One region of the Limosilactobacillus agrestimuris genome, then DNA from elsewhere that is predicted to be linked to it. Evidence: predicted binding sites of a transcription regulator. Region 1 holds the regulator's gene; the other holds the start of a gene.
The links. The regulator CtsR, encoded in region 1, represses protease genes until heat stress. The targets are predictions, from matches to a motif close to TTGGTCAAAAAAGGTCAAANA.
Positions count from the first base shown of each region.

Region 1 (3,432 bases):
GTTCAAATCTTGTAATTCCGATAATAAAAAAGTCTGGTGTATTTAATAAGCCAATACATTAGGCTTTTTATTTATTCTCTACTTTGTTATTACTTTATTAGTAATAACTTTAGTATCAATAGGTAATTTAATTCTTAAAAGTGTTCCATCTTCATAATTAGGGTGGGGCACTTTTTACATTTTAATTGAAAGCGGTCATTAGTTGAAATTTTAAGGCGACTTCCTAAGTGAACATAGAGGTTAACAAAATAAGACTATATATTAGAATTTATTTGCTAATTTAATCACATTGGTATTATCTGGTTATAATTACATTAAGTAAAATAGTAGGCAAATAAAGAAATATTGGTCTGAAAAATTTCTGTTTATTTATTCACAAAAGCGCTTTAAAAAGCAAAACTAATTTGGTATTATAGCTTGTGTAATAAATAACAAGTCCAAAGGAGATTTTAGATTATGAAAGCTGCTGTTATTAATGATCCAGTAGATGGTTACGTTACTGTTAAGGATGTTAAACTTCGTGATCTTAAGCCGGGTGAAGCTTTAGTTGACATGGAATACTGTGGCCTTTGTCACACCGACTTACACGTTGCCGCTGGTGACTTTGGTAAGAAGCCAGGTCGGATTATCGGTCATGAAGGTGTTGGTCGTGTATCTAAAGTTGCTCCTGGCGTTACTTCCTTAAAAGTTGGGGACCGGGTATCTATTGCTTGGTTCTTTAAGGGCTGTGGACACTGTGAATACTGCCTTACTGGTCGTGAAACACTTTGCCGGAACGTTTTGAATGCTGGTTACACTGCTGATGGTGCAATGGCAGAACAATGCATTGTTCCTGCTGACTACGCTGTTAAGGTTCCCGAAGGCCTTGATCCTGTTGAAGCTACCTCATTAACCTGTGCTGGTGTTACTATGTACAAGGCATTAAAGGTTGCTGACATTAAGCCAGGTCAATGGGTATCAATTGTTGGTGCTGGTGGTCTTGGTAACTTGGGAATTCAATTTGCTCACAACGTCTTCGGTGCTCACGTTATTGCTGTTGACGGTAATCCCGACAAGCTTGAAGCTGCTAAGGAAAATGGTGCAGAAATTCTTATTAACCGTCATGATGGTGACGTTGATAAGCAAATCCAAGAAAAAGTTGGTGGTGTTCACGCCGCTGTTGTAACTGCTGTTTCTGCTTCAGCATTTGACCAAGCGGTTGATTCACTTCGTCCAGATGGTAAGTTAGTTGCCGTTGCTCTTCCACAAGGTGACATGAAACTTAACATTGCTAAGACAGTTCTTGATGGAATTATCGTTGCTGGTTCATTAGTAGGTACTCGTCAAGACTTAGCTGAATGTTTCCAATTTGGTGCTGAAGGTAAGGTTCACCCAATTGTTAAGACACGGAAGCTTAGTGAAATCAATGACATGATCCAAGAATTAAAGGATAACAAGGTTGTTGGTCGGAACGTTGTTGATTTCAGCCTAGAAGATTAATCTAAATTATCCCCTTTTTGAAATAAAAGAGACTGGAGAGCCACCAGTCTCTTTTTCTGGTTTAAATTACATTCCATATTATTGGGACTGTTTTCTGGTTCCCAATTTAATATTGTGGTAAAATTTGGTCAAGATTAGTCAAATAAAATTTGGAGGTGATGTTAATGGAAGAAAAGAGTATTTCAGATATTATTGAGGAGTATTTGAAGCAAATCCTTGGAGAGTCATCTCAGATTGAAATCCGCCGATCAGAAATTGCTAATCATTTTGACGTTGTTCCATCACAGATTAACTACGTAATCAAGACACGATTTACCATTCAACACGGTTACCTAGTTCAAAGTAAGCGTGGTGGCGGTGGTTATATTCGGATCGAGCGGGTTAATTTACTTGATAATGTTGATGTGTTAAACTCACTGATCCAAGCAATTGGCGATTCGATTAGTGAGCGTGATGCTTATGATATTATTCGAACGCTTTATGATGAGAAAGTATTGACGAGGCGAGAGGGGGACTTAATGTTAGTTGCCTTATCAAAGCAAACACTAAATGTGAATGATTGTAATGTTGAATCTCGTTTGAGAGCGAGAATTTTAATTTCAATGCTGAATCGTTTACGGTATGAGAGCTAGGTGGAAAGCAATTAATGGATAATATGTTTACACCAAGTGCTAAGCACGTTTTAGCACTTGCCCATGAACAAGCAAAATACTTTAAACACCAAGCCGTGGGTACTGAACATTTATTACTTGCATTGGCAATTGAGAAAGAGGGGATTGCTAGCAAGATTTTTGAGCAATTCTCCATTACTAGTGATGATATTCAAGAAGAGATTGAAAGAATGATTGGCTACGGAACTATGGATGACATGGGACCGGCCGATTATCTCCCGTATTCACCAAAGGCACGACAAGTATTAGCGTTAGCTGGTCAGGAAGCACAACAGTTAAATGCGTTAAAGATCGGTACTGAACATATCTTACTTGCGTTAATTTCGGATGAGGGGATCCTTTCTTCGAGAATCTTGATGAGCCTGGATGTTTTACCACGTCAGATTCGTAAGGTAACCTTACGTCGCCTTGGTATTTCTGATATTCAAGCACGGCAACGGTTAGGGAAACAACAAAGACGACAGGCAAGAAAGTCAGGAACACCAACCCTTGATAAGCTTGCTCGAGATATGACTCAAATGGCAAGGGATGGTAAGCTTGACCCTGTAATCGGTCGTGATAAAGAGTTGCGACGGGTGGAACAAATTCTTAGTCGACGAACAAAGAATAACCCAGTCCTGATCGGTGAACCGGGGGTTGGGAAAACCGCAGTGGCGGAAGAGCTAGCTCGCCGGATGGCAAATAATGAAGTTCCTGAAGATTTAGCGCGAAAACGTTTAATGATGCTTGATATGGGCTCGTTAGTTGCTGGGACCAAGTATCGAGGAGAATTTGAAGATCGTCTAAAAAAGGTTATTGATGAGATTCAAAAAGATGGCCACGTAATTCTCTTTATTGATGAATTACATACCTTGATTGGTGCTGGAGGAGCTGAAGGAGCAATTGATGCTTCTAATATTTTGAAACCAGCCCTTGCCCGTGGTGACTTACAGACTATTGGTGCAACTACTCTTGATGAATATCAAAAGTATATTGAATCGGATGCTGCATTAGAGCGTCGGTTTGCCACGGTTCAAGTTGAAGAACCATCTGAAAATGTTGCCTTGCAAATTTTGAACGGTTTACGGCCAAAATATGAGGAACATCACCATGTCAAAATTGATGATGATGCCTTAAAACAAGCTGTTAAACTTTCTAGTCGGTATATTACTGATCGTTACCTACCAGATAAGGCAATTGATTTAGTTGATGAAGCTTCATCGATGGTACGGATTGATGCTGAAGAAAAGAAAAAGCATCAGCCATCACTGACTTCTAAATTAGCTGAACTTCGGCAGAAGAA
Region 1 is NZ_CALPCW010000001.1:289,251-292,682, forward strand. It holds gene adhP (alcohol dehydrogenase AdhP) at 457-1,479, shown strand; gene NFR46_RS01385 (CtsR family transcriptional regulator) at 1,644-2,111, shown strand; gene NFR46_RS01390 (ATP-dependent Clp protease ATP-binding subunit) at 2,126-3,432, shown strand, end outside.

Region 2 (3,432 bases), on a different contig from region 1:
GAAAACCCGAACCTTCTTGACTCATTGAGCAGTTATCACGAGCAATTAGAGTTAGCGGTTGAACTTGAAGACCAGTTTGCAAAGGAACAATTAGAAAAGATTGCAGATGAAGATGGTCACCTTAATTTAAGACAGTTATTGCAGTTCCCATTAGCAAAGGAACGGTTAATTTTGGTGAAGTGGTTAGAGTGGTCTAAGGTGACTAATTTGAAGCAGGGCTTTATTGAACAGCTGTTTGCGGATATTAATAATCGTCATTTACCTCAATTTAGTCGTCAAATTGCCCCTGATTTAGTCTTATTTAAGAACTATTCCGAACTATTTTTGAAAAATGTTAATCAATTACCACAAAAAGCTCAAACTTCCATAAATTCTGTGGTAAAATTGGGCCGTTGGTATTCAATTGGGAACGATTATCAAATTGCAGTCGCAACAACCAAGAGTTTTTTTGGTAAAACAGCTGATTACCAAGAGATGTGGTTGGCGCCTGAGCAATTGCCGTTAAGAATTCGTCGGTGGCAAGATCAAGATCGACTACCGTTAAAAAATGGTGGTCATCAAAGGGTTAGTCGTGTTCTAATTGATCAGAAAGTACCGTTATTAGAGCGTAATCAGCAGCTAGTAATTGCTGATGCTAAGAATAATATTGTGTGGGCCATTGGGCGGAAGTGGGGTTGGTTTACCCGACCTGACGATTACCTTGATCAGTGGCAACGGCTAGTTATTGGCATACGTGATTTGAAGAGGAGAAAAGAATGAATAACGATATTGAACGAGTATTGTACAGTGAAGAAGAAATTAACCGCCGGATGAATGAACTTGCAAAGCAGTTAACTGCTGAATATAAAGAACAGCGACCATTAATTATTTCTGTAATGACTGGGGCTGTTTTGTTTACTGTTGATATGATTAAGCGGATGGACATTATGGCCAAGCTTGATTTTATCGATGTTTCTAGTTACTACGGTGGGACCTCTTCAACTGGTGAGGTAAAGCTGGTTCAAGATTTGAAGTCAGATATCCGTGGACGCTCAATTCTAATTATGGAAGATATCGTTGATACTGGTCATACTTTAAAATTCTTAATTGACCTCTTAAAAGAACGTGGTGCAAAGAGTGTTAAGGTTTGTACCTTACTAGATAAGCCTGAAGGACGTCAAGTTGAAGTAAAGGCTGATTATGTCGGCTTTAACGTTCCAAACGAGTTCTTAGTTGGCTACGGTTTGGATTACAAGGGTTACTACCGGAACCTTCCTTATGTTGGGATTTTAAAGCCAGCTGTTTATGAGAAGGACTAATTAATATAGAAGCTGGAAATTAACCTCTTCAAGAGCCTGGTTGGCTAACCTAGAACGAATGATGATGGAATCATCAGAATCGTTCGTAGCCAAATAGGCTTGCTCCGCTGCGTTAGACTCTAAGGCTCTGGTTAATTTCCGCGATTAGACTCTATAGGTTCGGAGACTATTAGTAATAAGTCTCTAATTAAATAGAATAAGGACTTCAGAGTTCGGGCTTCGAGCTTTGAAGTCTTTTTGAATTATTGGTAAATCAGTGGAAAAATTAATCTAAAAAATGTAGAATTGGGCATTGTTGGGTGGTGTCTATTAGGTGTGATAATTGACTGGTCAATATTTGTCAATTATGCTATGATAGTCACTACAATTGTAACCACAATATTGTTGCTGGTAGAATAGGAGGTTGTTATGAATAACAATCGGAGAAACAATAATTTTACTCATAACGTTCTCTTCTACGCAGTGATTTTCTTATGTATTATGGGGATTGCTTACTTCTTCTTTGGTGGAAGCCAAAGTAATGGCCAAAGTAAGAACGTCTCACAAACAGAGTTTATCTCTGAATTGAAGAGTAACAAGGTTAAGAGTTTCCAACTACAGCCAAATGGTGGAGTTTATAAGATTACAGGTACCTATCGTAAACCGCAATCTGCTAATAATAATTCTGCTAATAGTTTTGGTTTTACCACGCAACGTAACAGCAAAGTCAACCACTTCCAAAGTTCTGTATTGCAAAGTGATGTAACCGTTAGTCAATTACAAAAGTATGCTGACCGGGAAAACGTTAAAATCAGTACACGAGCAGAGGAATCTAACAGTGTTTGGATGAACTTGCTGTTGACTGTCTTACCATTAATCATCATGATATTCTTCTTCTACATGATGATGGGCCAAGCTGGTCAAGGTGGCGGCGGTCGTGGAGTAATGAGTTTTGGGAAGACAAAGGCAAAGCCTGCCGATGCCAAGAAAAACAAAGTTCGTTTCTCTGACGTTGCTGGTGAAGAGGAAGAAAAACAAGAACTGGTTGAAGTTGTTGAATTCTTGAAGAATCCAAAGAAGTTCACCCGTCTTGGTGCAAAGATCCCATCTGGTGTTCTTTTGGAGGGGCCTCCAGGTACTGGTAAGACCTTACTTGCTAAGGCCGTTGCTGGTGAATCTGGAGTACCATTCTTCTCAATTTCAGGTTCTGACTTCGTTGAAATGTTTGTCGGTGTTGGTGCTAGTCGTGTTCGTGACTTATTCGAACAAGCTAAGAAGGCCGCTCCAGCAATCATCTTCATCGATGAAATTGATGCTGTTGGTCGTCGGCGTGGTGCCGGAATGGGTGGTGGCCACGATGAACGTGAACAGACATTGAACCAATTACTGGTTGAAATGGACGGGTTCCAAGGTGATGAAGGGGTCATTGTTATGGCCGCTACTAACCGTTCTGATGTTCTGGATCCGGCCTTGCTTCGTCCAGGTCGTTTTGACCGGAAGATCTTAGTTGGTCGTCCAGATGTTAAGGGACGTGAAGCCATCCTTCGTGTTCACGCTAAGAACAAGCCATTGGCAGATAATGTTGATTTAAAGGAAATTGCTAAGCAAACCCCAGGATTTGTTGGGGCAGACTTGGCAAACTTATTGAATGAAGCTGCCTTATTAGCAGCGCGGCGAAACAAGACACAAATTGACGAAGCCGATCTTGATGAAGCTGAAGACCGGGTAATCGCTGGTCCAGCTAAGCACGATCGAGTTGAATCAAAGCAAGAACGACGAACAGTTGCATATCACGAAGCTGGACATACAATTGTTGGTCTTGTCTTGAATGATGCGCGTGTCGTTCATAAGGTTACGATTGTCCCTCGTGGTCGTGCCGGTGGTTATGCAATTATGCTGCCACGGGAAGATCAAATGTTGATGTCCAAGAAGAATGCTGAGGAGCAGATCGCCGGATTAATGGGTGGTCGTGCGGCTGAAGAGTTAATCTTTAAGTCTCAATCTTCAGGTGCTTCGAATGACTTCGAACAGGCAACCCAAATTGCTCGGGCAATGGTTACCCAGTACGGGATGAGTGACAAGATTGGTCCTGTTGAACTGCAAAGTTCAGGTCAAGTATTTACTGGTCAAGGTTATGACCAATCACCTTACTCTG
Region 2 is NZ_CALPCW010000007.1:5,379-8,810, reverse strand. It holds gene tilS (tRNA lysidine(34) synthetase TilS) at 1-759, shown strand, start outside; gene hpt (hypoxanthine phosphoribosyltransferase) at 756-1,298, shown strand; gene ftsH (ATP-dependent zinc metalloprotease FtsH) at 1,707-3,432, shown strand, end outside.
Region 2: the regulator CtsR is predicted to act here: its motif matches at 1,625-1,645, upstream of ftsH (ATP-dependent zinc metalloprotease FtsH).